Regions from separate parts of the Exiguobacterium sp. RIT341 genome, predicted to be linked through region 3. Evidence: riboswitches for the same ligand, from Rfam matches in the RefSeq annotation. Region 3 holds a riboswitch; each other region holds the start of a gene.
What was found. Region 3 has a riboswitch for thiamine pyrophosphate ahead of thiT (energy-coupled thiamine transporter ThiT). Riboswitches for the same ligand answer to the same signal wherever they lie in the genome.

Region 1 (10,973 bases), 720 kb from region 3:
TCGAGTATCTGTCGCAGAAGCACTTAAACAAATCGATACACTCGGATACTCTGAGGCATCCTCTTTCTTTAGTTATATGACTCTGATCGGAATGGCGATTGTTGTCATCTATGCGATTCAAATTTGGTATCGGGATTGGTTAGGAGAAACAAAGTATATTTATCGTTTACTAATGCTTCCAGGAAATCGGGCAAGCATTTTCTTCTCGAAATTGACGACAGTCTTTTTAATCATAGTAAGTTTTATTGGCATTCAGTGGTGCGTATTGCAATCAGGTTTTTATCTATTTGATTGGTTGATTCAACCGGAATACCAAAATCGAAGTGACTTAAGTCCAGTCCGAAACGTGATGAACGATTTTTATACGATGAATCTGATCGACTTAGGAATCATTCTTGCCATTTCACTATTCATCGTCAGTTTTATTTTCTTGTTGGTTTTAATCGAACGTTCATTTCGTAAAGGAAAAGCCATTGTCAGAATTGGACTTGAAATTTTTGTTCCTGTTGCTTTAACCATTGGTATATTAGCATTTTTAGATGAAACACGTTACTTACTAGAGAAAGAGACGATGTTTCTTCTGATCGGATTAAGTCTGTGTTACTTCGTGTACATGATCTGGAAAAGTCTTCGGTTACTGCAACGAAAAATTACGGTGTAAGGAGTATACTATGCGAACCTATAAATACGTGTTATGTCTTGGAGTCATTTGTATTTTGACACTTGGAGTGTATGTCGTGTACTCTTCTTCAACAGAGGAACCTACATTCACGGTTCAAACGATACAGGGAAATCCAGAGGATCAATCTGTGAAACAGCTTCAATTTAAATTCAATGATCCTGAAAATTATAAAACAGACTACGAAGTAATGTTAAAAGGAGGAGTTGAAAAAAAGCGAATGAATTATTTATCTGAGTTCGCAAGAGATTACTCCGATGTGACGGATGCCCCACGTAGTTTTAGGCATTTCATGAGCCAAATCGAATTATCACGTTATGAGCAAGACAAAGAAGTATTTGGATTACACGTCAATAAAAACGGATCATGGGAGCTACAGTCATGGAAACGTGGAACGGAAAAGGTGCAGACCTATTCTTTACCGAAACCGGCAAAGACTAAAGGCATCTACTATAGTCCGTTTCAACGAACGAAACAAAAGTTATATGTTCAACGTATTGGCGATGTTGTACAAAAAACAGGTACAAATCATATCTATGCTATTGATTTAAAGAAAAAAACAGTCCGATTAATGGATTTACCGCTTCAACTAACAGAAGAGGATGAGGTACTCGCCATTTATCAGAACCGTGTCTTATACCGAAAGATGACTAATGATGCTAAGACTAGAGTTTATCTCAAAGACAACACAACATCGACACGATTAAAGTTCCTTGAAGTTGAAGATGCGTGGGAAACACGTGTGATAAACGAAGGGGCGGTCGTAGGGATGACAGAGAACATGACTGAAACGAAAGTGAAATGGTCGACATATGACTTACGAACGAAGCAATTCACGCAGCATCGTTATGATTTACCTAAACGAGATGCCAATGAAGTTCAACGGCATACGTCGACAATCATTGAGAACAACCTAGTTTATTCCTTTATCGAAACAAAGAAAAATGGCGTATCGGTAATCGTGCTAGATCCTCAGACAGAAGAGGTACGATATGAAGGAACGATTAAATACAATACACCTAAGAGTGACCTTCAGCTCAACGAGATGACCATCAACTGAATCATGAAAAAATAGTAAAATTTTTGAAACTTTTAGTTTTCTTCCAACGTATAAAGACTATACAAGGGGGGAACTCACATGCAATTCTTGATTTTTGTCATCTTCGCAGGTGCTATGTACTGGTTCTATTACAATTTCTTACTCGGATACCGTAAGAAAAACATCACGCTGACGTTTGACGATCGGTTTTATTCACTCGACGAACATGTCGCAGCAATCGAACAAAAGCTTGCAATGGATGGACGTTCAGCGCGTTATCTCGGTGACCGTCGCTTTGAAGTCGATGGCAAACCTTATCTGTTCCTCGAGCGGACAGTCCCAGTCGGCGGGGTTCCGACACAGCAGACGATTCTCGAGCAACAAAAAAAATAACTCTCCCGCGTTTGGGAGAGTTTTTTCGTTAGACCGGAATCCGGTCGAGGGGATGTGGTTGTTGCGACGAACGATACCAGCGCATGATCCAGTGATCAATACCGATTTGATACGCAAAGCGTCCTGCAGCAAGTAAGACGATTGAGGCTGCTAAGAACAACGGGTTTAACGCAATCGTTCCAGCAAGTAAGTAATTGAGATTCATGATGCTCCCGACGACCAGTGCAGGAACAGTCAACAGACTGAGAATCAACAAGATCCCGACGACGAGTTCCGCGAACGGAATCAAGACGTTGATCAGCCCGACGTTTGGTAAGGCGAGTTGCTCGATCCACGTCGCGTACCACGAACTGACGAGTGCGTCTTCGCCTATCGCTTTCGTTAGCGCCCCTTCAAGAAACGGTTTTGCATCAAAGCCATTGATGCACTTGCCGATTCCGGCGATGAACCACTGAATTCCGAGCCAGAGCCGGATGATTGTCAATAAACTGATTCCGATGATGTGTAATGATTTCACTTTCAGACACTCCTCTACTACAACATAGTCCCCATCATACTGAAAAATCATCAGTAAGATAGGGACTATCATCATAACGTCATCGAACCGTCATCGACCTGTTACAAAAAAGGATAAGGTAGCCATTCATGACCGCTGATCGAGACGATGACTGATTGCAGTTAATAAAGCAGCGACAAGCGCAACAAGCCCACCGACCAGTGCCGTGTTCATCATCGGACCGTTCGCATAAACGATGCCACCGAGTGCCGAACCGAAGGCAATCCCGACATTACTCGCAACCGGCATCAAGGAAGCGGCGAGTCCTTTTGCTTCCGGATTGAACTTTTCGGCGAGGTCAATCAAGTAGATTTGTGTCGAAGTCGTCAATAAAATCGACATCAATGACATCAAGGCGATGTTAAACAGACCAAGTGAAAGGGATACTGTCGTGAAGTATAATGCAGCAAGGACGATTGCTTGCACGACGAAGACGAACCGTAAGCGACCCATCGGATTTTTACTTGCAATCTTGCCGGCAAGGATGTTACTGAAGATCGAGACGACACCGTAAGCGAGCAGGATCGGACTAATCCATGTCTTCGCGATGCCGAGTTCCGTTTGCAGGATCGGCACGAGGTACGTGTAGACGACGTAAGTTGCTCCGAAGCCGAACGACGGAATGAAGAAGGCAATCAGGATCCGTGGATTAGCGAGCAATCCAAGCTGCTCCTTGATTGAACCGGAGCCCGTCGATTGCTGGACGGGAACGATCTTCCACACAGCGAGGAACGCAATCATTCCCATGACGGTCGTCAGCCAAAACGTGGCTGCGAAGCCAGCGTGTTGACCGATGAACGTACCGATCGGAACACCAAGGACGTTCGCGAGTGTAAAACCACCGAAAATGAACGAAACGGCGACACCGCGCTTCGCAACAGGTACGGCATCGCTTGCGACGACCATTGCGAGCGAGATCAAGACACCGGTCAGGATGGCTGTCAGGATGCGGGTGGCGAGCAATACTTCGTAACTTGGAGCAAAACTACTGGCAAGGTTCAGTAAGACCCAAACGAGTAACAGACGTAGAATCAGGCGACGCCGTTCCAAGTGACCGGTCAGCGACATGACAATCGGTGTACCAATCGCAAAGGAGATGGCAAATGCCGAGACGAGCGTACCGGCTGTTGCGATCGTGATATCAAGGGCTGAGGAGATTTCAGCGAGGATCCCGACGATGACGAATTCGCTTGTTCCGAGAACGAACGTCAGGAGCGACAACGTGGCGATCAACAGCCAATCGCGTCGACTTAAACGAGTAGTAGGTGACATGGATGATTCCTCAATTCTGGCGCTTGCGCGCGAAACTATGAGTAACAGGATAGCATGAAACGATTTCGTCGGGTATCGCAAAGCGAGAATTCGGGAAAAGAACCATTATTCGAAATAGCGTGTGAATTTCCAGGCTTGCTGTTTTTTGCGTATACTACAGAAGAGGACTACTGACAAAGGAGTGGAAACGATGCAAGCGACAGTGACATGGAACAAACAGATGGGGTTTAGTGGACAGACGGAATCAGGGCATCATCTTGCGATGGATGCAGCACCGGAGAACGGTGGCGAAAATCAAGCACCACGACCGACTGAACTGCTGCTACATGCCGTTGCCGGCTGTACTGGAATCGACATCGTCTCGATTTTAGAGAAGATGCGCTTGACGATCACTCATTTCGAAATGGATATCGAAGGGGAACGGGCAGAGGATCATCCGCGGCGTTTTACGTCGATCTCGATTCATTACCGGCTTGAAGGTGATCTCCCGGAAGATAAAGTCCGTCGCGCCATCTCGTTATCAAAAGATAAATATTGTTCGGTCTCGCAATCCTTGAACGCTGAAATTTCCGTCTATTATTCCATCAATGGTGTCCGGAGCGAGGATCCTTTGTGAAGAAAGTATTACTGATCGGTTGCCTGTTGCTTGCAGGGTGTGCGCAGGAGACGACGGAACCAACGAAACCATCACAACCAGCAACGAAGCAACCGACGGAGGCGAAGAAACCAAAGCCTGAGCCGACAAAGGAAGCACAACAACAAGCACGATTAAAGCAACAACTTGAAGCGATGTCGACGTCAGAAAAAATCGATCAACTGCTCTATATCGGAGTTGCCGGCACGGAACTTTCAGCAGCTGACCGGAAATTGTTGCAGACGCATGCGATCGGTGGGGTCTTACTGCTTGGTGGGAATATTACGTCAGAAGATCAACTCTTGACGTTCACGCGTGCCATTCAAGAAACGAACCAAAAACCGTATGCCTTCGTCGGGGTTGATGAAGAGGGCGGACGGGTCAGCCGGGTACCGGATCAACGGTTACGTCTCCCGACGAGTCAACGGATGGCGCAAGGTGCAGATGCTGCAAAAATGGAAGACGTCGGACGTACGCTCGGTCACCTGTCACGGTTTTATGGGTTCAACATGGACTTCGCACCGGTCCTTGACGTCAATAGCAATCCGAACAATCCAATCATCGGCGACCGTGCGTTAAGTGCTGATCCGAAGACCGTCGCGACTCTCGGTACGGCTCTGATGCACGGGATGCAAGAGACGGGAACGATTCCGGTCGTCAAACATTTTCCCGGTCACGGCAATACGAGTGTCGATTCCCATGTCGGGTTGCCGAAAGTGACAGCATCAAAGGAAGAACTGAAGCGGACGGAACTGTTACCGTTCCAAGAAGCGATTCAAGAGGGCGCCGAGATGGTGATGGTCGCCCATATTCTCTATCCCGCGTATGACGACCAAAATCCATCTTCGCTCTCGAAGCCGATCTTGACTGACCTCTTGCGTCAACAACTCGAATTCAAGGGCGTCATTATCACGGATGACCTTGTCATGGGGGCGATCACGAAACGATATGGTCTCGCGGAAGCGGCACGCCAGGCACTTGTCAATGGAGCTGATATGGCGATGTTTTCGGAAGCAGGTGCCTATCCGAAGGTTCACACCGAAGTGATGCAAGCGGTTAAAGAAAAAACGTTGTCGTCAGAGATGCTCGATGCTAAAGTGATGCGGATCTTAAAGCTGAAGCAGACCTATGCCGACAGCCAGAAGCAACAGCGACCGACGAAATCGGAGCTTATTCAGCAAGTGGAAGCGCTCAACTAGGACTAGCGAAGCAAAGCGACTCATGCTAGACTAATGGGGCAAGCCAATTAAACACGAAAAGACACTAGGGGAGTCTCGCAGCAGACTGAGACGGAAGTATCCGGACCCTTTGAACCTGATCTAGTTCGTACTAGCGGAGGGAAGTGGCTCGAAACCTTAGATATCCTTAGCGCTTCAGCGCATTTTCGGACCACTCCCTTCAACATCGGGAGTGGTCCTTTTTTCGTATCGAAAGGAAGAATATGATGCGTTTACATCTGATTTCGACGGGATCCATCAATCCACGTGATGGAGTGGAAACCTTTCAATCGCTTCAACCATATACGGATCAGCTTCATCTTCGAGAACCGAATTTGTCGGCAGCAGAATTGCTAGATTTGATTGAAGCGCTCCTTACGCAAGGGTATTCGCCTAATCAATTAACCGTTCATGACCGGGTCGACGTCGCTCATGTCGCTGGTATCGGTGTGCAGTTGACTCGACGATCCTTATGTGTCCGCGATGTTCGGCGTCACTTTCCGGATCTCATCATCGGGAAATCCGTCCACTCTCTGGCAGAAGCACTTGCGGCAGAAGCAGAAGGAGCCGACCGACTGCTGTACGGTCATATTTATCCGACAGCGTCGAAACCAAACGTGCCACCGCGAGGGATCGACGCTCTCAAACAAGTCGTTACTTTCACGACGAAACCAGTCATCGCAATCGGCGGGATCACTCCTGATCGCATTCCTGAGATCGCAGCGACCGGTGCAAGCGGAATCGCCGTCTTATCCGGTATTCTCGGTCAAGCGGACCCGCATGCTGCCATTCAGCGTTATCAGGGGGTACGGGTATGACGGATCACATCATCATCGGTGGTGGAGTCATCGGTTTGACGCTTGCTTACAGTCTCGCTTGTCAGAACGAATCCGTTCTTGTCCTTGATCGCGGAACATGCGGACAAGGGACGAGTCGGGCGGCTGCCGGGATGCTTGCGACGGACATCGAGCTGAGAGAAGAATTGCATACGCTTGCCGCGCGAAGTCGCCGTCTGTATCCGTTACTTGCGCGACGCCTCACGCGCGAGACCGGGATCGATTGTGGCTACCGGGAACAACCATTTTTATTGAAACGAAATGGGCAAGAATACTTATTTCCATCGGTCGGTCAAATCGATCCGCGACGACTAACGACTGCATTGATGCATGTCTTACGAAATCGTGGGGTACCAATCGAAGAACAGGTGGACGTCACGCGAATCGAGGAGAGTAATGATTTCATTAGGGTTGAGTCGAACACGGGAACGTGGACGGGACGAACGGTGACGGTTGCAGCCGGACGCGGGTCCCAAGCCTTGCTCGATACAGCTGGCATTTCGATAGCGACATATGGGGTCAAAGGGGAGTGTCTCGCAGTCCGTCTCGCGGGTCAGCCGTTACGCTCGATCCTGTTTGATGACGCCGTCTACCTCGTACCGAAAGCGGACGGACGGATATTGATCGGTGCGACCGAACTACCGCAAGACGAGACGATCGGTGTTAGTGTCGCAGGAGTCACGTCACTGCTTCAAGCAGCAGAGCGTCTCTATCCACCGATCCGTGATGCAATCATCGAAGAAGTCTGGTCAGGCGTACGACCACAAACAGAGTTCGGCTTGCCATATATCGGAGTCGCCGATTCATCCCGTCGGATCTTTATAGCGACGGGGCATCATCGGCATGGCATATTACTCGCACCGGCGACAGCGGAAGTTTTGGCAAACACATTACGGTTGATCCTAAAGGAGGAAGTCCGATGAATATTACGATTAACGGCAACGACCACACCATTGAACAGATTGAGACGATTGAGGATATGCTCACGCAACTTGGCTTAGGGGAAAAACTCGTCATCGTCGAACAGAACCGACAGATCATCGACCGCGGAGCTTACAATCAAACGGTCGTTCGGAACAATGACACATTCGAAATCGTTCATTTCGTAGGAGGAGGATAAAGATGTTGAAAATTGGAGAAAAGACATTCGAATCACGGTTATTACTCGGAACGGGGAAATATACGGATGCTACGGTGCAGCAAGAGGCAATTGATGCGTCCGCTTCACAAATCTTGACGTTCGCCGTCCGGCGGCTCGATCTCTTCGACAAACAACAACCGAATTTCTTGGAGTCGCTTGATTTAACAAAATATGATTTACTACCGAATACGGCTGGTGCGAAGACAGCGGAAGAAGCGGTTCGGCTAGCAAAACTTGCGCGGGCATCCAGTATGTGCGACATGGTCAAGGTCGAAGTGATTGGGTGCGATAAGACATTACTACCTGACCCAATCGAGACGTTACGGGCTTCTGAAGAGTTACTTAAAGAAGGGTTCGTCGTCTTACCGTATACATCGGACGACGTCGTCCTTGCACGACGACTCGAGGAACTCGGCTGTCATGCCATCATGCCGGCTGCGTCACCGATCGGTTCCGGGCAAGGCATCCTCAATCCGCTCCACCTAAAGTTCATCATCGAGCAGACGACGGTGCCTGTCATCGTCGACGCTGGCATCGGTTCACCCACTGACGTCGCCTATGCAATGGAACTGGGAGCGGATGGTGTCTTATTGAACTCCGCTGTCGCCCATGCCCAGGATCCAGTCAAGATGGCGCACGCGATGCGACTAGCCGTCGAAGCAGGGCGCTTCGGCTACGAAGCGGGACGAATCGAGAAGAAACAGTATGCAGTCGCGAGTAGTCCAACGAGTGGATTGATTCGATGACACGTTATTCACGTCAAACTCGATTTCAACCGATCGGAGAAGCAGGACAAGCACGCTTCGCAACAGCAAAGGTACTAATCATCGGGATGGGGGCACTCGGAACAGCATCGGCAGAACAACTCGTTCGCGCTGGTGTCGGCGTCGTCCGAATCGTCGACCGCGATTATGTCGAGTGGAGTAATCTACAACGGCAACAACTCTATACGGAGGATGATGCACGGCACAGCGTACCGAAGGCGATTGCTGCAAAAGAGCGGCTTGAAGCAATTAATTCGACGGTGACGATCGAAGCACATGTATTAGATGTCGACCGAGCAGCGCTGACGTGGCTTCTCGATGATATCGATCTCATCATCGATGCGACGGATCATTTCGATATTCGTTTACTGATGAACGATATGGCATTGTTGCGCTCGATTCCGTGGATTTACGGCGGCTGCATCGGCAGTTACGGGATTACTTTCACTGTTCGCCCGGGAGAGACGCCATGTCTGCATTGTCTGCTCGATCAATTACCACGTGATCAGGAGACGTGTGATACGGCGGGAATCATCGGTCCAGCTGTTCAGATGGTCGCCTCTCTACAAGTGACGGAAGCGTTGAAGTGGTTGAGCGGGAAGACGGACGCGCTGCGGACACGTCTGCTTGCCTTTGACGTGTGGTCGAATACATTCCAACAAATCAACGTCCAGTCACTGAAGCAAACAGAGTGTCCCTCGTGCGGCATCGAGCCGTCTTATCCTTATTTATCGAATCAAACGGTGCGTTTCACGGCACTGTGCGGTCGCGATGCCGTTCAAATCCGTGGAGACGGACAGCGAGATCTCGAACAATTAAAACAACGCCTCCAGCCGGTTGCGTCGATTTCCGCCCATAACCCATACTTGCTGGCGTTTACGACGGATGAGCATCGAATGGTCGCCTTTCGAGATGGTCGTGTCTTGATTCATGGTGAAGCGGATCCTGTTAAAGCAAAACGACTGTATCACGCCTATTTCGGATAAACGTTCATAAAACAGTAAAACTAATTTTAAAAATATATGTTTTAAATGTTTAAAAAACAGGTAAATAAGACTTCAGACATAAATCGGTCTACAGGTTTTGAACGTGAAGAGGAGTGATTCAGATGAAACAAGAATTCGATCCGATGAAGGATCAAGCACAGACGGAAGAAACACAGGCGGTTGTCCAGCAAGCCAACTGGAATCCGGACCGGTACCGGACGAACTTGAACCCATTCTATCTGTCACCTTGTAGTGTCGAACGTAGAGAAGATGTGCATCAGGATGCATCGAAGATTCTCGAAGTCGAGACGTCGTCGCCCCTCCAACAACTTTTTGAACACAATCAAGCAACGCATACATCCGAACCAACGGGCAAAAAATTTAAGACAGGCATCGTCGTTGGTGTCGGTGCGATCATCGGCGGATCAGTTTCTGTGATTCGTTCCGTCCAACGTTTTAGAAAGCAACGGACGAAGTAATACGCTCGTTGTGAAAGCGCAAAAAGCAGGAGGCATTTGCCTCCTGCTTTTTTTTGCAACCTCTTCATTTCACAAAGAAAAGAAGGGATTTTCGTATGTATATTGTTTCTATTTTGATATTTCTAGATTTATCAGTTAGTTACGTTATCAAACGCGGTAGATTTACCGTTTACGTAAACATCGATGATTTCATGTTCAGGATCTAATGTTAATTGATAGACGTGTTGTTGCGCATTCTTACTAGTATCGTTAGATTCATCTAATTTTATCTTCACCGTATCTTCTTGTGCTTCGAGATCAGTAGCAACTGATTTTTTTGTGTGATACACAACATAAGAAGTATCGTCCTTCGTGTTGATCAATTGCAAAGTAGAATCAGGATCAAGTTTCGTTTGTAAATCGTTAGGTATTGTCTTTAACTCACTAAAACTGAGTTTAGACTCGTTGATGCCACAGGCTGACAAAGTAGTACATAATACCGTCAACAGTATAAGTTTCTTCATGCTTTTCCCCCCAAGTTATCTAATGAGATGTATGTATTGTATTTTAACAGTTCTTTAAAGTATGCTGGTCTCAAAAAACAATAAAATTTTCTATAATAGACATATTATTGATTTATAAAAAACTGGATGATCGAGTACATATTTTTAATTTACTTCTTATTATGGTTATAAATAGAGATATAGTGTTAAAGTAAAACAATTATAAGTGAATTAGTAATTGGAGGGTTTGAATTGCGTAAGATGGGGTTCTGTTTTGTATTGGTAGCTTTAACTAAACTATGGCTATCTATATACTTAGCTGAGTTTTATTTTCTTAGAAAGCTAGAAGTATATAATAGTGTCGAAGGTGATGCGATAGATATGATTCCGAGTATTATTTGGTGGATCATTATTTTGGAATGTATCATTGGAATTGCTTTGATTGTTTCAGATGGGAAAATAAAACTAAAACATACTGTAGATAAAGCGTAAGCA
Region 2 (10,973 bases), on a different contig from region 3:
AGGGGTTTTCTATCATGTCAAACGTCATTCTTACTTCACGCGCATCTGCAGTCGGTGGTCGCGACGGGAAAGTCGCTTCAGATGATAACGTCATTAATCTTGATTTAGTCATGCCTGGAACAAAAGGCAAAGAAGACATTCCGACATCAAACCCGGAACAGTTATTCGCAGCAGGATATGCCGCTTGTTTTGATGGTGCCTACAATTTGATGGCGCGCCAAGCGAAAAAACGAGTCGAGACGCGGACGAATTCAGAAGTCAGCCTCTTACAGGACGAAGCGGATAACGGTGTGAAAATTGCGGCGAAACTCGTCGTCGAAGTCGTTGGGGTATCGCAAGAAGAAGCAGAAGAACTACTTGAGAAGACACACAATTTCTGCCCGTATTCAAAAGCGACTCGTGGCAACATCGATGTTGACCTTTCTGTTAAAGTCGTCGATTCGTTATAAGAATACATCCTTAAGGAGGGTTTTCGATGGCACCAAAAGAAACCGATCGTCCAAATGAAAAATTGGAAGATGAACGGGATCGTCTGTCTGATAAAGAACGGAAACTGACAGAGGAGCAGCAGAAGGAAATCCTAAAAGGGAAAAACGAGATGCCAGATGATCCGGTTTCTCCACGAGATCGCGGAGAAGATCCGATTTAAATTCAAATAACTTGGGAGATGAATCACATGTCTAAAAAAGTAGCAGTCGTACTCGCCGATCATTTTGAAGATGTAGAATTCACTGGACCGGTTGATGCGTTAAAAGAAGCGGGGCACGACATTACTGTCATTGGTGCCAAAAAAGGTGCAGAGCTTGTTGGTAAACAGGAAGATGCAAAAGTAACCGTTGATCTCTCAATTGATGAGACATCGGCGGCAGACTATGATGCCCTTTTGATACCAGGTGGATTTTCACCAGATTTACTACGCGAAGATGAGCGTTTCGTCTCATTCGTCGAAGAATTCGATATGTCAAAAAAACCGATCTTCTCGATCTGTCATGGACCTCAGTTGATGATTAACGCCAAAATCGTTAAAGGAAGAAAAATGACAGGTTATAAATCAATTCGCATCGACCTAGAAAATGCTGGAGTAGATTTCGCGGACGAAGAAGTCGTCGTTGATGATAATTTTATCTCAAGTCGACAACCGGATGACATTCCTGCATTCAATCGAGAAATCGTTGCAAAACTCGGCTAATCGTATAAAACAAAAATCAGCACTGCGTTGTCGCAGTGCTGATTTTTTTATGAGTTCTCTGGATAATCACAGAGTTCCGTGATAACCCCATGTGAATGACGAGGGTTCATATAAATCAGTCGTCGTCCAAACGGCGTCGTTCGATACGTATCTTCTAAAAATGTTAAGCCTTGTTGTTTTGCTTCGGCGATTGCTTGATCTAAATCATCAACACGGTAGGCAATGTGATGGACTCCTTTTCCACGTTGTTTTAAAAAACGAGCGATTGGACTATCCTGGCTAGTTGGTGTCAACAGCTCGATATGCGCATCATCGAACTCGATGACGGCGATGTTGGAAGCGACACCAGGTGCGGGGTTTGAGTACTCTTTTGTTAATGTTCCACCAAGTACTTTTGTATAAAATGAGATTGCTTCTTGCATATCGCGAACGGCGATGCCGGTATGATCTAGTTTCATCTGATGTTTCCCTCCATTCGCTTCAGTTTCCCAAAAATGAATCAAAGTTGCAATGGGAAGCTGTTTTCCATCATTTTCTATTACATAGAAGAGGAACAATTTATTTAAAATGAAATATCACTGAAATATTATGGAAGAGGAATGAATGCTATAATCAAAAACGTTCCTATAAATAAGAAAAACTATTATAGAATTTAATTTTAACGTAACTGTTATTCCATATAATTCATCGACATACTACTAGAGAAAAAGAGGGAATACTACATGAAAAAAACGTTCGCGTCGCTCATCGTTTCCGCACTAGTTCTTTCATCAGCACCTCATTTTGCAGCAGCTGACGATTTAAGTGAACAGAAAGCTAAAAACGAACAACAGCAACAAGACAATGCTAAAAAACAAAAAAACTTAGAGTCTTCCGTTAATCAGGAGGGTCAAAAAATTTCTAAGACGCAACAAGAAGTCAATCGATTAGACGAAGCCTTGAATGAAAAGATCTTTGCTGTCGAAACGAAAGATCGTCAAATTAAGGCGACGGAACGAGAAATCGTTCAACTTGGAAAGGAAATCGAAAAGTATAAAGCGAAATTAAAACGCCAAGAAAAACTACTTGGGGATCGTCTTCGTGTCATGCAAGAAAATGACGGGAACTCGATTAAATGGGAAGAAGTCATTTTTGGGGCAAAAAACGTCGGTGACCTCGTTAGTCGTGTCATGGCCGGAAAATCGATTTCAAAGCAAGATGATAAAATGATCACGGATTATCAAAATACGCAAAAGCAATTAGCGGATGCACAACAAGAAGTGAAAGACAAGAAAGCACAATTGGTTGTTGAAAAGCAAGAATTGAAACGCCAACAAGCAGAACTTGAATCGCAATTAAAAGAGCGAAACAAACGCTTAAAAGAATTACGTAAGAAAAAAGAGAAATTTGAAACACAATTGATGGATGCAAAAGAAGTCCAGCAAATTCTGATTGCTCAAGAAAAAGCGATTGCAGCTGAAAAGGCAGCACGTGAACGTGAAGCACGTATCGAAAAAGAGCGTCAAGCTCAAGCAGCACGTGAAGCAAAAGCGCGAGCAGAAGCTGAAGCAGCTCAAGCAGCGGCTCAAAAAGAAGCTGAGCAACAAGCAGCTAAAGAAGCAGCGGCTCAGCAGGCAGCACAAGAGAAAGCGTCGCAAGCCGCGAAACCTTCTGGTTCGACGAAACAATCGACTCCAAAAGCATCTACACCTGCGCCAGCACCAGCTGCGCCAACACCGTCAGCACCTGCGACACCTAAACCGTCACCATCATCCGGTGGTCTGTTCATCCATCCAACGGTTGGGGCTGTCACGCAAGGCTATGGCTCAGCAGGTGGAGAAAACGGTTATACGTTCCATAACGGGATCGACTTTGGTGGTCCGGTTGGAACTCCAATCGTTGCAGCTGCAACAGGAACAGTCATTACAGCATCAGGTGGTGGTCCTTACGGAAACCACATCATGATTGCTCACCAATTAAACGGTAAAACGTACACAACATTGTATGCTCATATGAGCGCACTCAATGCTCACGCAGGTCAACGCGTCAGTCAAGGTGAACAAATCGGTTTACGTGGAAGTACTGGGAATTCAACTGGTCCACACTTACACTTTGAAATCCACGTCGGTGGATACAGCTATAGTGCAACTGGTCCAGCTAGCTCAGTGAACCCAATGACGATGTTTTAAACAGTAAAGAATCGTTGCTTATGCAGCGGTTCTTTTTTTGCGATTTTCAAAAAATAAATGATTATATTACAAAAAAACGTTTTCATTTGAAATGTAAATGAAATTTTTTTGAAACGATTAGGGTGCTATAATCTATTTCAGATATGAGAGAAACTTGAATACTATAATAAAATATGAAAAACATAAGTGAGGAAAACGATATATGCTAAAAAAACTAATTTCTACCATTGTTTTAGGAGCATTACTTATAACAGGAACACAACCAATTGCAGCAGCAACGATCAAAGAAAAAAAGGCTGAAAATGCCGCAGAACAACGTAAATTAGAAAAAGCAATTAAAAAACAAGAGTCGAAAATTTCGAAAGAACAACGTCAAATCAATCGAATCGATGCAGCGATCAACGAAAAGATTTTTCAGATTTCCGAAAAAAATAAACAAATCGAGAAATTGAATTTGCGAATCGATGAATTAAAAGCAGACATCGTTCGCTACGAAGAGATGTTGAAAAAACAAGAAGAACTACTCGGTGATCGTCTACGTGTCTTCCAAGAAAACGATGGAAACTCAATCAAATGGGAAGAAGTCATTTTTGGATCGAAGGATTTAGGTGATTTATTTAGTCGTGTCATGGCAGGGAAAAAAATCGCGGAGCAAGATGATAAAATGATTTCGGATTACATCGCAACCCAACAAAAGCTAGCGGAAGCAAAACAAGCGCTCGTTGAAAAAAAGGCGGAGCAGGTTGAAGAGAAGAAAACATTAATCGAACAAAAAAAAGCGTTGAAAGTTCAAATGAAAGAACGCAGTGCTACGCTTAAAAAATTACGAAAAGGTAAGACGAAGTTTACGACAGAACTTCTAGACGCGAAAGAACTACAAGCCACACTTGAAGCTCAAGAACGTGCGATTGCGGCAGCGAAGGCAGCAGCTAAAGCAGCGGCTGAAAGAGCAGCAGCCGAGAAAGCAGCAGCTGAAAAAGCCGCTAAAGCGAATGCTCAAGCAGCAAAACAAGCAGGTAAGAGTTCAGAATCACCTACTTCAGTTGCCCCACCCGTTGTTTCGAGCGGTGGGAAATTCGTTCGTCCATCTTCTGGTGGCGTATCACAAGGGTTTGGACCAGCAAGCGGTGCGAACGGCTATACGTTCCATAATGGTGTCGATTTCAGTGGTTCGGTCGGCTCACCAATCGTCGCAGCAGCAGCTGGAACGGTCATTACAGCTTCAGGTGGTGGGCCTTATGGAAATCACGTCATGATTTCTCACTTCCTTGACGGAAAAGTCTATACGACAGTCTACGCTCATATGAGTTCATTATCTGTTCATGCAGGACAAACAGTTTCTCAAGGTCAGCAAGTTGGAACACTTGGTAGTACTGGGAATTCAACAGGACCACACTTGCATTTCGAACTACATGTCGGAGGCTATCAGTACAGTGCCTCTTCTCCTCTGAATGCAGTTAATCCATTAGCATACCTATAATTCAAAACGAGCTTCGGCTCGTTTTTTTCTTGCCGCTATGCTACAGTTAAGGCGAAATGAATACTTGAGCAACTAGGGGAGCTGGAGGAATCCGGCTGAGAGGAAAACCAATCTGTTTTCGACCCTATTACCTGAACTGGATAATACCAGCGTAGGAAAGTTGAGCCGAACGGATACCGAAATGGTTGGATAACGATTTCGTATAGCGTCGACTGCTTTTTTACAGCGGTCGACGCTTTTTTTGTCGGTAACAACTCCCTTACATTGCTCGATGGAAAGGTGAGAAAAATATGAAACATGTATTGACGATTGCGGGATCTGACTCCGGTGGTGGAGCTGGAATTCAGGCAGATTTAAAGACATTTTCGGCATTGGGCGTTTATGGGATGAGTGTTTTGACGGCGGTAACGGCTCAAAATACACTGGGCGTTCAAGCAGTAGAAGAGTTATCATCGGAAATCGTTGATGCCCAATTAGCTTCAATCTTTTCAGATATTCGTGTGGATGCTATCAAAATCGGTATGGTCTCGAATGCACAAACGATTCACGTCATTGCAACACATCTTCGCAAACAGACAGTTCCGATCATACTAGACCCTGTCATGGTCGCAAAAGGCGGGCATGCCCTATTGCGGACGGAGGCAGAGGAAGCACTAATCGCGGAGTTACTGCCACTTGCGACACTCGTCACACCAAATTTACCGGAAGCAGAGCGCTTAACAGGGCAGTCAGTTACTAATCTAGAGGAGATTCGACTGGCGATGCATCAGTTGGCTATGAAGACTGGAGCCGTCTTGCTAAAAGGTGGACATCTACCGGGAGCTGCCACGGATTTATTATGGGACGGGCAAGAGGAATACCGTTTCACATCAGATCGGTTAGATAATCAACATACTCATGGAACAGGCTGTACCTTATCTGCAGCGATTGCGGCACGGATGGCACTTGGAGAAGCTTTACCGGACAGTGTACGTCAGGCCAAGAAGTATGTTACAGAGGCGATTCGTCATGGATTTGCTCTCGGACAAGGGATTGGACCGACACATCATTTTCATTCACTTTGGAGGGATACACATGTTTACGACCATTCTTAAACACAAACCACTCATTCATCATTTGACGAACACAGTCACGATCAATGATTGCGCCAATGTCACACTCGCCGTTGGCGCATCTCCAGTCATGGCGGAGGATATTCGCGAAGTGGAAGAGATGGTTCGACTTGCGCAAGCTCTTGTCTTGAACATTGGAACAATTGATGCAGACATGCAAGCAGCTCAACGACTCGCCGCAAGCGAAGCGAGACGCTTGAACGTTCCGATCATCCTTGATCCAGTTGGAGCGGGAGCTACATCATTGCGTACGTCCTTTTCAAAAGAATTGAGTAGACTCGGATGTACGGTCGTTAAAGGAAATGCTTCAGAAATCAAGACATTGCTTGGGGAGAATGGACGAACAAAAGGAGTCGATGCTGCTAGTGATGAGATCATGGATCGAGAAATCATTCGTGCATTCGCTCGTAAACAAAAGTCCGTCATTGTCGTCACAGGTCCAATCGACTACATCACGGACGGCATGCGCGAAGTGGAACTACAAGTAGGTACGCCGCGTCTCGGAGACGTCACAGGTACGGGGTGTATGACAGCTTCTTTGATTGCGAGTTTTCTTGGTGCAGGATATTCTGCGTTTGAGGCAGCAGTCCACGGAACATTTATCATGGGAAAAGCAGGAGAACAGGCAGCATCAGAAAAAGGTCTAGGTAATTTCAAACGAGAGTTGTTCAATGCAATCAGTCTGATGACGGAGCAAGATTTGATGGAGGTGGTAGAACATGTCAATTGATTATTCCATTTATGCGGTGACAGATCGTCGATATCATCCGGGAGTCGCAATCGAAACGGTCGTTGAAGAAGCGATTTTAGGTGGTGCAACGATTATACAATTACGGGAAAAAACAGCGCAGGGAAAGGAATTCTTCGAACAGGCAGTCCGGTTAAAGAGATTGACGGATCGTCATGATGTTCCTTTGATTATCAATGACCGAATTGATATTGCGTTACTTGTCGGAGCTGGTTTGCATATCGGACAAGAAGATATTCCTCTAACCGCAGCGCGACGTCTCTTACCGAACACTGTGATCGGCGTATCGGTAGCAACCGTCGCGCAAGCGATTGAAGCAGAACGAGATGGAGCATCTTATTTAGGTGTAGGTTCTCTATTTGCGACGTCATCGAAAGCAGACGCCGACTCGATGTCACACACGATGCTTCAAGCGATTCGCGAAGCCGTGCGCTTACCTTTAATCGGCATTGGTGGAATTACGGCAACGAATGTTGCTTCTCTTCCTATCCCATTAGAAGGATATGCGGTCATCTCGGAAATTTTTGCTAAAGAAGATCGACGACGTGCTGCACAACATATGACAGATGCTGTATGGGAATGGCATCAATCTCTTCAGAACAGGGTATAATCCGTTCAGAGGTGATTGTATTGAAATGGCAGACGATCCGTTTTCGGGGCTATTGGATCCGGTATCGATTGGAACCACAAATCATTCGCGTGGATAATCGGGGGATCTACCATTTGGGGAAAATTTTATTTCCGCGTCCTAATCGTGTATCTTATGAAATGGCTCTCTTGCTGAAGGAAAAGTATGAAAGACGCTACAAACGTCCGTTGTATATCAAGACAAGTTCGATCGCTACAGAAATTTGGGGACACACCCACTTAGACATCTATTATCGAATACTGCTTCGTCTCCCGATTCCTTCTCGATTACGTAAGCGTTATAGGAATCGATTGGAGAGTACGAAGATCATCGATATCGGTGTACGTGCGGTCGATCAAAATCGAATCGTTTGGGATATCGGTGATTACGTAGGGGGATGGTTTGTATTTTGGCTCATTCGTAGGCGGATGCGCTGAACTTGCAAATGTCCTGTTTCTCATGGTGCAATATAGAAATAGAAACGAGGTGACGGACATGGACATTCCCCGTTGTGAAACGATTGCTATTGATGAACAGCGTGCGTCTGAGATTGGACAAGTCGTTGATACGATTCCGACGCTTGAAATCGGAAAATTATTTAAGATCCTTTCAGATGCGACACGACTACGAATCGTTTATGCGTTGACGATCGAAGAGGAATTGTGCGTTTGTGACGTCTCTGCTTCTGTCGACTGCTCGATTGCGACAGCATCTCATCATCTTCGCTCCCTGTTGAAACAAGGGCTCGTCAAGTTTCGTAAAGATGGAAAAGTCGTGTATTATTCTTTAGATGACCATCATGTGTCGTCGCTTGTTCATATGGCGATGGAGCATGTACAAGAGGGAAAAGCAGTATCTGAATAATTTTTAGAGTAAACGAAAAGCGCAGCTTTGGCTGCGCTTTTCGTTTACTCTAAGGACGATTCGTCTGACTTGTTAGGTGCGAACCGGTGGGAAAAAAAGATCGTCGCACTAATTAATAAAAAGGACAGAATAGAGAGACTGAGACACATCCATTTATATGTAGCGACTAAAGTATCTGATTGTTGTAATTTTGCTTGAAGTGTCTTATACAAATCATCTTTCACACGAGATAAGTCCTCGAGAATCGTTTGTGTCGTTTGCGTCGTTTGTTTGGCAAGGCGCTTTGCTGCCGTTGGACTCTGACGCTCATAGACGACGAATACTCGTTCAATCTCGGACTCCCAGACATTATTGCGACGTAGTAAATCCTTGATTGCTCCTGGCGTGGTCGACGATTGATTTAGACTGTTTCGTAAATCATGAATTTTAGAAGTAGAAAAGTAATACTGTTCGAGATAACGACTATCTTCATACAATAAAAGACCACGCACCGCATTGGCACGATCTCGGTTATGTTCAACCAACTGGTCCACTTGATTGATTAACGGTATGTCATGATCCTTCATTTGCTCTGTTATCGTTGCAATCGTCCGATAACCGGATAGTGCGTAAATGATTGGGATAGAAGCGAATAAACTGATCAAAAGGATCAGCAGAATACGCTGACGCCAAAGTGAGTGCATGCAATCATTCCTTTAAATAAATAGACATGTCATAAGCTTAACTACTATCGCAAAAAAAGTGAAGCCTGTCCATTTTTTGAATAGGGAGAAGAAAGTAAAAAAATCAGTATTCCTAATAAAAAAGCAGGAAAGCTGGTGCAATACGAGAAGCTGTTTTAAAGTAAACGAAATAGAAAAAGCACAGCTAGGCTGCGCTTGAGTTTAAAACGAATACGAATGTTCCTTATAATTCCCAAAAACAGTATGGATTTCTGAGAACGTAACGAACGCGTTAGGTTCGACAGAAGAAACGATTTCTTGCAAACGGACGATTTCATTATTTTGAACGACGACATAGACCATTTTCTTCGTTCGGTTGGAGTATCCTCCCCGTGCATCAAGGATCGTCACACCACGACCAAGTTCTTTTGTGATGACTTCATTTATTTCATCCGCCTTTTCGCAAATAATGATACATTGCTTAGAAGCGGAATAAAAACTGTAAACCGTTTGAAGAGCTTTGGCGCGAACGAAGCTCATGATAAGAGCATACATAACGTGTTTCAAATCGAAGACCCACCATACCAAGATATAGATGACAAGATCTTGCATCAGAAATATGCGAGGAAGTGGCCAATTATGAAAACGAGCAAAGAAAAACTTTCCAAGAATATCGAGTCCACCAGTCGATGCGCCACCAAAGAAAATCAATGCCATTGCAAGACCAGAGACTAGACCGGCAAAGATGGAGGCAACAAGCGGATCATTCAACGACTCGGGAACGATCTGAGTCGGAATCCAGTCGATTAAAAAAGAAGAGGCAACGACAATGATGCCAGATAAGAACATGAATCGCTTTCGTAAGAAACGGAAACCTAAAAGGAAAAGGGGAATGTTTAAGAGCAATTGGGTTAATCCGATTGGAGTGTGGAAAAGCTCTTGAATGACAAGCGTGATCCCCATGATACCACCTGATCCGATATCATTTGGAGATAGTAGTAAGCTGATGTACAGGGAATACAGCAACGTACCTATGATTAAAAAACTGATTTTTTCAACTCTCTTTTTCTGTGGGTGTGTTGTAGTCATGGCATTATGATGAGTGACCTCATGCTCCTCCTTCTGTGAGTATCTGCCTGCAAGAGTACGCCCATATGCATAAAATTTCAACCCTTCTTATGAAAAAAGATGAAAAAGGGTAAGTTTTTTTAGGAAGGTGATGAAAATGAAGAAAACATTCTTGATTATAGGCTGTATTTGTTTAGGCGTATTGGTGGGGATTCGTCTTTTTCAACAACCAGACGAAGAAAACCAACGATCTATTTGGCATGATGGTGATCTCGTAGCGAGACAAGTCGGTGCTTCCATGATGAATACGGTAGCTGTTCGCCAATTAGCTGAACAACTCCCGTTTTCATCAGAATTAAAACAGGTAGATGTCGAAGGAGAGTCGTTACGGCTCGCTTATGACGTCACAGGCAAAGAACGGCGTGCTTGGATCGGGACCGATACTGGTACATTACAAATGAATCAGGATTTCTTGAACGCTCGCTTATCAAAAGTACTTATGCATCATACGCTCGTTTTATTTTCGACGATTCCTGACTTGACCAATCTTGAAATTCACTATACCGATCCCTATTCGAAAGCTGATTTTAAGATAGATCGTAGCGCGTTCGACATCTATACACCATCTGACATCGAACGCGCTACGTCATCGTCTGGACGTTTTAATCGTGTCGTCATCGATGGATATGTGCTTGATGCCTCCAGACGACAAACCTTTTTCGAGCGTTTCGCATCAGGATTTTCGATTCAAACTAATTAATTGTATAAAGCAAGAAAAGGCATTTTTCACAATCTCGACACAATGATATCGTTTACATCTCGTTCTTTTATGAAAACGATAAAACAGGTCGATTCAAGACTTGAACATCTCTTAAGATGGAAGTATCATAATAAATGAATAAACATTGTGAAGTGTTGAACAAAAGAAAGAGAGGTTTCTACAATGAACGAGGTAGAAGCATTAGAAGGATTACGGAATAAAGCAATCAAGTCGACACGTATGCTACAACTGCGTCCTCTCGAATACTTAGTTCGTGCCATGTTAGCGGGGATA
Region 3 (10,973 bases):
AAGCACCGCATGACCGTCAGCAGTCCGTCGCAGCCTTTAAGGCAGATATGGTGACGGCGTTGTCTGACGAACGAGCAAGTGAAGGCATCCGAGGTGCAGAAGAGGATGAGATGGAAAAGACGATGGTCTTATCACCTGTACAAGTGCCAGAAGAATCAAAAGCGGAACCGGACACACCTGTCGTCACGACCGTTCAACCGAAACCGTCAGAAAAGAAAAAGAAAAAACGCTGGTGGGTCATCCTATTATTACTTGTATTACTCGGTGGAGCGGCTACGACGTTTGCGATGTGGCCGGATCCTACCGTTACGGTACCGTCCGTCGTCAAAACGGATGGAGATGAAGCGGAAACGAAGCTTGAGAAACTTGGATTTGTTGTCGAGACGACAGAACGAAACAGTGATACGGTCGATGAAGGAGACGTGATCAGTCAGACACCGCGTGAAAACGCGCAGGTGAAAAAGGGCTCAACAGTCAATTTGGTCGTCTCAACCGGCAGTGCTCCGGTCGAAGTGCCAGATGTAACGGATGATGTTGAAAAAGAAGCAATTGCGACGTTAAAAGAAGCTGGATTTGCTAAAGTCGAGGTCGAACGTGAAAAGTCGGATGAAATCGAGCGAGGTAATGTGATCCGGCAATCGATCTCGGCTGGTACGGAGGTCATCGCGAAAGAACAAACGATTACGATCACCGTCTCGGAAGGAACATCTTCTTTCGAGTTGAAGGATTTGACGAACTTATCGAGTGACGAAGCAAAAGCCTACCTGGACGAAAAAGGGCTCGATGGAACGTTCGAGCAAGAATTTTCTAGCGACGTGAAACTCGATCAAGTTATCCGTCAATTCCCACAAGCAGGGACTCAAGTCGAACCGAACGACTCCGTGACGGTCTTCATCTCAAAAGGTGAGGAAGAAAAAACGTTGACAGCGACGTTCCCTGAAAAGGTCGTCTATGACGCGGTCAGCGAGAACGAGGACGAGGAACCACCGAAACAAGTCATCCGGATTGAGACGGAAGATGCGAAAGGGAAGCGGACCGTCATCGAGGAATCAATTGACCAAGATGAGACATTCGACGTGCCGGTGACGATTGATCCGGGAGAAGAAGGCAAGATTACGATTTATAAAGACGATACGGTGTATCGTTCAAAAACCATCACGTACAATCAAGCAAAAGACGCACAGTGAATGTGATGAAAAAGGAGTGCATAGGATGACGGAACAACGCATCGAAGAGAATCGAGAAGGAACGATCATACGCCTGCAGGGTGGCTTTTATGATGTCATGACACCAGAAGGAGAGGTCCGTTCACGGGCAAGAGGGAATTTCCGAAAACGCGGCATCAGTCCAGTCGTTGGAGACGAAGTCGTTCTTCATATCGAAAGTGAGACCGGGTATATTCTCGAAGTGAAGGAGCGGGACAACTTTTTAGTACGCCCGCCTGTCGCGAATATCGATCAAGCGTTGCTTGTCGTCTCGGCTGCAGAACCTGATTTTTCAGCGCACTTGCTCGATCGTTTCCTCGTCTTGATCGAAGCGAAGGAAATCCAACCCGTCATCCTGTTAACGAAGATGGACTTGCTTGATGATGTCAAAGGTCCTGCAGTTAGAGAGGCAATTGCCGCTTACCGGAAGATTGGTTATACGGTCATCGAGACATCAAGTGAGACATTGACAGGTGTTGAACAAGTCCGTCCGTTACTGGCCGGGAAAACGAGCGTTCTTGCCGGACAATCCGGTGTTGGGAAAAGTTCGCTCTTGAACGCACTTGAACCAACACTCGACTTAGAGACGAGTGCGATTTCGAAATCACTCGGACGTGGACGGCATACGACACGTCACGTCACGTTGATGCCACTTGCCGAAGGCTTGATTGCTGATACACCAGGTTTCTCGAACCTTGATTTTCCGTATGATATGGAAATCGAGGATGTACGGTGGAGTTTTCCTGAATTCGTGGCTGTACAGGACGAATGTAAGTATCGAGGATGTTTGCACTTGAATGAACCCGGATGTGCCGTCAAGGAAGCCGTCGAAGCACAAGAAATCATGTCCTCTCGTTATGAGAACTATGGTATGTTTATAGACGAAATCAAGAATCGAGCCCGGAGGTATTGAAGATGATTAAAATTGCACCATCTATCTTATCAGCAGATTTTGCGAATCTTGAGCGTGATGTCAAAGCAGTCGAGGCAGCAGGCGCGGACTATATCCATTTCGATGTCATGGATGGTCAGTTCGTACCGAATATCTCGTTTGGACTACCTGTGCTCAGCAGTTTACGTCAAAAGACGGATATGGTCCTTGATGTCCATTTAATGATTGACCAGCCAGAACGTTTCGTTGAAGATTTCATTAAGGCAGGGGCAGATATCGTGACGTTCCACGTCGAAGCGACGAACCACGTCCATCGTGTTTTACAACAAATCAAGCTAGCTGGTGCAAAAGCAGGGGTCGTCTTGAATCCTCACACGCCATTATCAACGATTGAACACGTCCTTGAGGATGTCGATATGGTCTTATTGATGACGGTCAATCCGGGCTTTGGTGGACAAGCCTTCATCGAGAGTGTCATGCCAAAACTCGCATCACTTGCACAAATGAAAGCAGATCGTGATCTGACATTTGAAATCGAGATTGATGGTGGCGTCAACCCGGCAACAGCAAAACTTTGTATCGAAAACGGTGCGAACGTTCTTGTCGCGGGATCAGCAATCTACAATGCACCAGATTATGCGGAAGCGATCACTAGCATTCGTCAAGGGGCTGCCGTATAATAAGAACGAGAAAACGAAATATGATGACCGCAAGGGGTGTCGCTTGAAAAGCGGCTGAGAGGAGTCTTTTAGACTTTAACCCTTCGAACCTGTTCCGTTCAAACGGACGTAGGGATGTGGCGCACGCAGGCAGTACGGCGTTCGTCGTACTGCCTTTTTGCGTCCTCTCGTACAATGAAGGAGGAAAATAGCATGAAACGGTTACAAATGATGATGGAAATTGCCATCTTCGCCAGTCTCGGAGTCGTCTTTGATTTACTGATTCCATTCAAAATGCCACAAGGTGGCTCGATCAGCTTAGCGATGTTACCGATCTTCGTCATGGCATTTCGCCACGGGGTCGTCGGAGGGGTCGTCACGGGAGCGCTTGTCGGTACGATTCAATTGATGTTCGCTCCACAAGTCTTGACGATCGTTCAACCGATGCTTGACTATACGATTGCGTATGGTGTCGTCGGATTAAGTGGTCTGTTCGCGCGTCAAGTCAGACTAGCCGCACGCAATGGACAAAAGAAAAGCTTGATGGCGTTCGTTCTCCTGGCGACGTTATTAGGCGCAGGACTCCGTTATATCTGTCATGTCATCAGCGGAATCGTGTTCTTCGCGAAATATGCAGAAGGTCCAGTCGTGCCATATTCATTAGTTTATAACGCGACATACATGGTACCATCTTATGTTTTATGCGGTGTCGTCGCGGGTCTCCTCTTTACAACTGCGCCACGTTTACTACGTTATTCAGCACGAGGCGTCTGAGATGCGGACGATTCTCGTGTGCGCCGGTCCTCAAGAAGAAGTGCCGGATTTACGGACGTTTTGTCAGCCAGGTGACTTTATCGTCGGTGTCGACGGTGGTGTTCAGACGATTGAATTGTTTGGGCTGACATGCGACCTGACGATTGGTGATTTTGATTCGCTTGGTTATGTACCTGAAGGGGCAATCGTTCATCCGGCCGAGAAAGATGAAACGGATCTCGAACTGGCACTTCGTACAGTTTCAGAGAAGAAACAGTTTGAGGATACCTTCATTATCGGGGCGACAGGTGGGCGGCTCGACATGACCGTCCAAAATGTATATCTATTGAAGCGATACCCAGAGGCACGACTCGTGACGAAACGAGAAGAGGTACGATACTTGGCTGAGGGAACGTATGCAGTCGAAGCCGAAAGCTATCATTATCTTTCGTTCATTCCACTCGTACCATCGACTTTAAGCTTATCCGGAGTCAAATATCCACTTGATACACATCCAGTACCGGTCGGAGGTTCCTTGACCGTCAGTAATGAATGGAGTACGTCAGAAGCGAAGGTAGAGCTCCATCAAGGAGAACTATTGATGATGCGGACGCTTAAGGAATAGAACAATCATACAAAAAGAGGCCGTGGATGACTCCGCGGCCTCTTTTTAGATGAAATTATTCTTCGAGTTGAGAAGGGGCGACACGGATGTCGCTTTGAGCGGATAGATGTTTTCCTTTGACGAAGAGATGATAACTTCCCCACATGACAAGGAAGAAAGGAACACCGATGTATAGAGCGATTCGTTGATCCGCTTGAAACGCAAGACTGACGAGGACGACGACGTTAAGTGTCAACGAAATCAGTGGTAACACCGGATAGAGTGGTGTCTTAAATTTCAGTTCGGATACATCGTGTCCGTTTCGGACGAACTGACGACGAAATGCAAGCTGCGAAGCAGAGATTGAAATCCAGCCGACTTGAGCCCCGAGTCCGGCTAAGGACAAGAGCCAAATGAAGACGGTATCTTCTGCGAAAAATGCGGTCAGAAGCGATAACATCGCGAACATCATCGTAAAGAGCAACGCCCGCATCGGCACACCACGTGCATTGACGTAAGATAATTTCTTTGAAATCATCCCTTCTTGCGCCATTGCCCATAACATCCGAGTCGCCGCATATAATCCGGAGTTTCCGACGGACAATAGTGCCGTCAAGACGACGATGTTCATCAAATCAGCAGCGTACGGAATACCGATCGCATCAAAGACCATGATGAACGGACTGCTGATTCCGCCAGCTGTTTCATACGGAATTAATGCACCAACGATCGTAATCGATAAGACGAAGAAGATGAACGTCCGCCAGACTGTATTGCGGATCGCTTTTGGAATCGATTTTTCGGGCGTGTCGGACTCCCCAGCCGCAACACCGATCAATTCCGTTCCTTGGAAGGCGAAGTTGACGGCAATCATCGTCGTCAAGACACCGAGAATCCCGTTCGGAAACCAACCGCTTGCCGTAAAGTTCGCAAATAACGATGTTGGGCGATCTGCTTCCATCGGTAACCAGCCGAACCAGGCAGCGCCACCTAGAATGATGAAGAACAGGATCGCGAGGACCTTCAAACTCGAGAACCAGAATTCGGCTTCACCGAATGCTTTGGCGGAGACGGCGTTCAGACCGAACAACAAGACCGTAAAGATGGTACACCAGACGACAACGGGTACATTCGGAAACCAGCGATCCATCAAACTGCCGGCAGCTGTGATTTCGAGTGCCACCGTCACGGCCCAGCCGAGCCAATAAATCCAACCGACGGCAAAGCCGATTCCTGGTCCGATGAAGCGGGTCGTATAGGTCTGAAATGACCCCGAGACCGGCAGATAGACCGCTAATTCTCCTAGACATAACATCGTCAGATACATGATGGTCCCACCCACGATGTAACTGAGGACCGCCCCGAGAGGTCCTGCTTGTGAAATCGTTAACCCTGACCCTAAAAATAAGCCTGTTCCGATGATTCCGCCGAGTGAAATCATGAACAGGTGTCGACTCGTCATCTCTCGTTTGAGTTGCATGATGACTTCCCCCAATTCTGACAAAATAAAGTACGTTCCTATTGTAAGCGTTTTCAATAAAAGCGACAATTAGTTTATGAGAAAAATAAATGAGGGCATAAAAAAACCGGAAGGGAAGATTCCCATCCGGTGGTTGCGCCTTATACGCGTTCGACTTTACCTGATTTAAGAGCTCGAGCTGAAACCCAAACCTTTTTCGGCTTACCGTCGACGAGGATACGTACTTTTTGTACGTTGACTCCCCAAGTACGTTTTGTTTTGTTCAATGCGTGTGAACGGTTGTTACCCGACTTTGGCGATTTCCCAGTAACGTAGCATTTACGTGCCATGCGTTCCGCCTCCTTTTATGTTGTTTTGCGTTCGTCCTAATAGACACTTTGCTATCTTAGCATGGTGTCAGGGCGGTTGCAACATAAAAAAAGTAGCTGACAAGAAAAAAACTTGACAGACAACCTCGAAATTTAAAATAATGGATGAGGATGATGGTAAAAGTTCATTTGACCGCTACTATTTTTCACTTATTCATTGTATAGTCAGTACGGCGACTTTTCAATAGTAGGTCCTTATAGTAGAATTATGAGAAGAATACAATATTCAAAGGGGGCTACTCAGGTGGCGATCGAGATGAAAACGACCTATGGAAAGATTGATGTAGATAATGATGTCGTCGCGCAACTTGCGGGCGGCGCAGCAATGGAATGTTTTGGTGTCGTTGGTATGGCATCCCAGTCTCAAATCAAGGATGGTCTTGCTGAACTCTTAAAACGTGAGAACTTTGCACGCGGTGTCATCGTTCGACAGGCTTCAGAGCAGGTCCATATCGATATGCATATCATCGTAAGCTATGGAACGAAAATCTCAGAGGTGGCGAACAACGTACAGAGTCGCGTGAAATACACGCTCAGTCAGGCACTAGGTCTTGACGTGACATCTGTGAACATCTTTGTCCAAGGAGTCCGCTTGACGAATGTCTAAGGCGGGAATAGAGGAGGAAACTTTAGTGAGTGTAGATCGTTTAACAGGAGCGCAGTTAGTCAAGATGATTCAAAATGGCGCGGCGAATCTCTATCAAAACGCAGATTTCGTCGATTCATTGAACGTCTTCCCTGTGCCAGATGGTGATACGGGAACGAACATGAATTTGACGATGACTTCAGGTGCAAAAGAAGCAGGTAAGTCCACTTCGGATTCTGTATCGGAAGTCGCAAACGTCTTCGCACGTGGATTATTGATGGGGGCGCGCGGAAACTCTGGCGTCATCTTAAGTCAATTGTTCCGTGGATTCTCGAAATCAATCGAAGGAAAAGCAACGATTGATACGAAAGAGTTCGCTGATGCGTTACAAAAAGGTGTCGATACAGCATACAAAGCAGTCATGAAACCGGTCGAAGGAACGATCTTGACAGTTGCCCGTGAGACAGCTGTCGCTGCTATCGCACAATCTGAAACGACGACGGATTTCTTAGAGTTGATGCGTCAACTCGTCGAAGCATCGAAAGTATCGCTTGACGGAACTCCTGACCTTCTTCCTGTATTAAAAGAAGTTGGTGTCGTTGATTCAGGTGGTCAAGGTCTCGTCTGTATCTATGAAGGATTCCTCGCGACACTCGAAGGAAAAGAACTTGATAAGCCACATGCGCCAGTCATGGAAGCACTCGTCGAAGCAGAGCATCATAAATCGGCTCAAAGCTTCATGTCGACAGAAGAGATCCATTACGGCTACTGTACGGAAATCATGGTTCGCTTCCAAGATGACAAGTTAGCAAATGCGCCGTTCAGTGAAGAAGCATTCCGGAACGAATTAGCGGAATTCGGTGATTCGTTGCTCGTCGTCGCGGACGAAGAGCTCCTTAAAGTTCACGTCCACGTTGAAACGCCAGGAGAAGTCATCACAAAAGGACAACGTTTCGGTGAGCTCGTTGCTGTTAAGATTGAAAATATGCGTCAACAACACTCGACGATCCTCGAAGAAGAGGGCGCGAACCAAGTCACTCCAGTCGCTGCACCGAAGACAAAAGTGAAAGCAGCCCTCGTGACAGTCGCAATGGGTGAAGGTATCAGTGAACTCTTTAAATCACTCGGTGTCAGTGTCGTCATCGAAGGCGGACAAACGATGAACCCGTCAACGGAAGACATCGTCAAGGCGATCGAGGATGCACACGCTGAACATGTCTATGTTTATCCGAACAACTCGAACATCATCATGGCCGCTGAACAAGCAGCTTCTGTTGCGAATTGTGGCGTAACTGTCGTGAAATCAAAGACAGTCCCACAAGGTTTGGCGGCGACGATCGTCTATAATCCGGAAGCGACTGTTGAAGAGAACGAAGCACACATGGAGGATGCGATCGCAGCTGTGAAGTCGGGTCAAGTCACATATGCCGTTCGTGATACGAATATTGATGGTGTTGAAATCAAGAAAGACGATCACATGGCGATTGCTGAAAAACAAATCGTTGCTACGGACACTTCGAGTCTTGGTGCTGTCAAGAAACTGGTCGATACACTCGTCACAGAGGACGACGAAATCATCACAGTTCTTTACGGTGAAGGCGTTTCGACAGAAGAAGTCGACGACCTCGTCGCGTACATCGAATCGGTTAATCCGGATGCTGAAGTGGAAGTCCACGACGGCAAACAACCACTTTATTCGTACATTTTAAGCGTCGAATAAAACCATCATACTGAAAAAGGGCGACTAGCCTTTTCACGAATCCCACCATCTGCGATAATAGAGGTGGGATTTCGTTTGTTTCATAGAGAGGGGAAAAGAAATGAAATATCGTAGCGTCTTTGACATCATCGGACCAGTCATGGTTGGTCCATCGAGCTCGCATACAGCAGGGGCTGCACGGATTGGATTGATGGCGGGTAAATTATTCGGGGAAACGCCTACTGTCATCCACATCACGTTTTACGGTTCATTCGCTGATACGTATCGTGGACATGGAACGGATGTCGCCATCATCGGCGGTGTTCTCGGATACGATACGTTTGACGACCGGATTCCGCAATCGATCGATATCGCGAAGTCGAAAGGGATTGAGATTCATTTCGAGACGAGTGAAGCGTTGACGGATCATCCGAATACGGCTCGTGTCCATTTGACGAATGGAGTAGAAGAGTTTGAATTGGTCGGTATTTCAATTGGTGGGGGAACGATTGAAATCACGGAATTAAATGGCGTACCGCTTCGTTTGTCCGGTGGGGGACCGGCACTTGTCGTCTTGCACCATGACCGGTTCGGAGCAATTGCAGCTGTGACGAGCATTTTGGCTGATTACGAAATCAACATCGGGCATATGGAAGTATCACGGCACGAAAAAGGAAAACAAGCACTCATGGCAATTGAGATTGATGACCGGATTACGGCAGATGTGTTAGAAGAAATCGATCGGTTACCTCAAGTCGAGCGTGCCGTCATGATGGGAGAGTGAAGAAATGTTCAAATCCGTTAAAGAACTCGTCGCCATCGCGACGGAACGAAATATTCCAATTTCGGAAGTCATGATCGAACAAGAGATGACGGTTCGTCATTTGGAGCGAGATGAAGTCTATGCGATGATGGAACGAAACCTACAAGTGATGGAAGATGCGGTCGCTCGTTCACTTGATGGCGACGGTGTGCAATCGGTGACAGGTTTAACTGGTGGAGATGCTGTCTTACTCCAGCGGTACCGTGCTTCAGGTAAAGGATTATCCGGTGATTTATTACTGGACGCCGTTAGTAAAGCAATCGGAACGAATGAAGTCAATGCTGCGATGGGAAAAATTTGTGCGACACCAACGGCAGGGAGTGCCGGCGTCGTGCCAGGTACGTTATTTGCGGTCAAAGATCGCTTAAACCCAACGCGTGAGCAAATGCTACGCTTCTTATTCACATCCGGTGCGTTCGGCTTCGTCGTCGCGAACAATGCGTCGATCTCCGGAGCGGCTGGTGGCTGTCAGGCAGAAGTTGGTTCAGCAACAGCGATGGCAGCTGCTGCCATCGTTGAGATGGCGGGCGGAACACCGGATCAGTCAGCACATGCCTTTGCGATCGCACTGAAGAACATGCTCGGACTCGTCTGTGATCCTGTCGCAGGACTCGTCGAAGTGCCATGCGTGAAACGCAATGCGATGGGCGGGGCGAATGCTGTTGTCGCTGCCGACATGGCACTCGCAGGAATCACGTCACGGATTCCGTGTGATGAAGTCATCTCAGCCATGCATGAGATTGGTCAGATGATGCCGTCTGCGCTTCGCGAGACAGCAAAAGGTGGACTCGCGAATACGCCGACGGGTCGCTGGCTCGAAGCGAAAATCTTCGGAGAGTTATCGAATGAATCCATCACGTGACGTCAAGACATTAAAAGGTGTCGGACGGGATTTGGCGAAAAAACTAGAAGAGATGAATATTCTCACCGTTGCGGACGTGCTCGAGCACGTCCCGTTTCGTTATGACGACTTCGTGACGGGAAGTCTAACGGAAGCAATCCATGAGGATAAAGTCAAGTTCACGGGTCAAGTCCAGTCTGAACCACTTGTGCGCTATTATGGCAAAGGAAAGAATCGTTTAACGTTCCGTCTGCTCGTTGAAGAACGGTATAGTGTGACCGTAACGATGTTCAACCGGGCATTCTACAAAGACCAATTGCAACTCGGAGCAGAAGTGACGGTCAGTGGCAAGTGGGATTTACACCGGATGACGATCTCTGCGACGGAATTGCAATTCGGGGCAATCGAAGGCGAATTGACACCAGTCTACTCGCTCCGGGGTGACATGCGGATGAAGACATTCCGACGCGTCGTCGACTTGGCGTTCAAGGAGACTGAGGCATTAGCTGAACGAATCCCGGATAGCATCCGGAAGACGTATCGGTTGCAAGACCGGATGACGATGTTGAAGTCGCTTCATTTCCCAACGAATCGACAAGAGTTGACGGCTGCTCGTCGCAGTTATGTCTACGAGGAGTGCCTCTATTTCCAACTGAAATTACAGGCGTTACGTCTTGGACGACGGAAAGGTCGAGGGATGGCCTTGCCTTTACATGAAACGGATATCGCGAATTTCATCAAGAGCCTGCCGTTTCCGCTGACAGGTGCCCAGCAACGTGTGACAAAAGAGATCCTAGACGACATCGGTCGCGGCGAACGAATGAATCGGTTGCTGCAAGGGGATGTCGGAAGCGGGAAGACCGTCATCGCTGCCATCGCCTTGTTCGCGACGGTTCGTGCGGGAAGACAAGGCGCTTTGATGGTGCCGACCGAAATTTTAGCGGAACAGCATGCAGCGTCGCTCGCCCCATTGCTTGAACCACTTGGGATTCGTGTCGGTCTGCTGACGAGTTCCGTCAAAGGAAAAGCGCGCGCGCACTTGCTAGAAGCTCTCGCAACAGGA

Region 1: linked by a shared signal. The riboswitch ahead of BW42_RS06200 (thiamine phosphate synthase) and the one ahead of thiT (energy-coupled thiamine transporter ThiT) in region 3 are both predicted to bind thiamine pyrophosphate.
Region 2: linked by a shared signal. The riboswitch ahead of thiD (bifunctional hydroxymethylpyrimidine kinase/phosphomethylpyrimidine kinase) and the one ahead of thiT (energy-coupled thiamine transporter ThiT) in region 3 are both predicted to bind thiamine pyrophosphate.

The regions. Positions count from the first base shown of each region.
Region 1 covers NZ_JFYW01000001.1:1,171,246-1,182,218, reverse strand. Annotated here, with positions in the region: gene BW42_RS06235 (hypothetical protein) at 1-661, shown strand, start outside; gene BW42_RS06230 (hypothetical protein) at 900-1,739, shown strand; gene BW42_RS06225 (hypothetical protein) at 1,818-2,111, shown strand; gene BW42_RS06220 (DoxX family protein) at 2,140-2,628, opposite strand; gene BW42_RS06215 (MFS transporter) at 2,755-3,939, opposite strand; gene BW42_RS06210 (OsmC family protein) at 4,130-4,555, shown strand; gene nagZ (beta-N-acetylhexosaminidase) at 4,552-5,772, shown strand; TPP riboswitch at 5,829-5,931, shown strand; gene BW42_RS06200 (thiamine phosphate synthase) at 6,018-6,608, shown strand; gene BW42_RS06195 (FAD-dependent oxidoreductase) at 6,605-7,549, shown strand; gene thiS (sulfur carrier protein ThiS) at 7,546-7,746, shown strand; gene BW42_RS06185 (thiazole synthase) at 7,749-8,513, shown strand; gene BW42_RS06180 (ThiF family adenylyltransferase) at 8,510-9,517, shown strand; gene BW42_RS06175 (hypothetical protein) at 9,640-9,996, shown strand; gene BW42_RS06170 (hypothetical protein) at 10,128-10,499, opposite strand; gene BW42_RS06165 (hypothetical protein) at 10,731-10,970, shown strand.
Region 2 covers NZ_JFYW01000011.1:97,277-108,249, forward strand. Annotated here, with positions in the region: gene BW42_RS14105 (organic hydroperoxide resistance protein) at 15-449, shown strand; gene BW42_RS16465 (hypothetical protein) at 476-649, shown strand; gene BW42_RS14110 (type 1 glutamine amidotransferase domain-containing protein) at 677-1,189, shown strand; gene mce (methylmalonyl-CoA epimerase) at 1,237-1,647, opposite strand; gene BW42_RS14120 (murein hydrolase activator EnvC) at 1,912-3,357, shown strand; gene BW42_RS14125 (murein hydrolase activator EnvC) at 3,560-4,837, shown strand; TPP riboswitch at 4,902-5,012, shown strand; gene thiD (bifunctional hydroxymethylpyrimidine kinase/phosphomethylpyrimidine kinase) at 5,128-5,931, shown strand; gene thiM (hydroxyethylthiazole kinase) at 5,912-6,679, shown strand; gene thiE (thiamine phosphate synthase) at 6,669-7,307, shown strand; gene BW42_RS14145 (hypothetical protein) at 7,421-7,762, shown strand; gene BW42_RS14150 (metalloregulator ArsR/SmtB family transcription factor) at 7,821-8,189, shown strand; gene BW42_RS14155 (hypothetical protein) at 8,234-8,872, opposite strand; gene BW42_RS14160 (YitT family protein) at 9,074-9,940, opposite strand; gene BW42_RS14165 (hypothetical protein) at 10,077-10,679, shown strand; gene BW42_RS14170 (formate/nitrite transporter family protein) at 10,863-10,973, shown strand, end outside.
Region 3 covers NZ_JFYW01000001.1:449,173-460,145, forward strand. Annotated here, with positions in the region: gene pknB (Stk1 family PASTA domain-containing Ser/Thr kinase) at 1-1,187, shown strand, start outside; gene rsgA (ribosome small subunit-dependent GTPase A) at 1,213-2,118, shown strand; gene rpe (ribulose-phosphate 3-epimerase) at 2,121-2,777, shown strand; TPP riboswitch at 2,800-2,909, shown strand; gene thiT (energy-coupled thiamine transporter ThiT) at 2,970-3,530, shown strand; gene BW42_RS02235 (thiamine diphosphokinase) at 3,532-4,134, shown strand; gene BW42_RS02240 (amino acid permease) at 4,190-5,593, opposite strand; gene rpmB (50S ribosomal protein L28) at 5,734-5,922, opposite strand; gene BW42_RS02250 (Asp23/Gls24 family envelope stress response protein) at 6,206-6,568, shown strand; gene BW42_RS02255 (DAK2 domain-containing protein) at 6,594-8,267, shown strand; gene sdaAB (L-serine ammonia-lyase, iron-sulfur-dependent subunit beta) at 8,368-9,030, shown strand; gene sdaAA (L-serine ammonia-lyase, iron-sulfur-dependent, subunit alpha) at 9,035-9,931, shown strand; gene recG (ATP-dependent DNA helicase RecG) at 9,915-10,973, shown strand, end outside.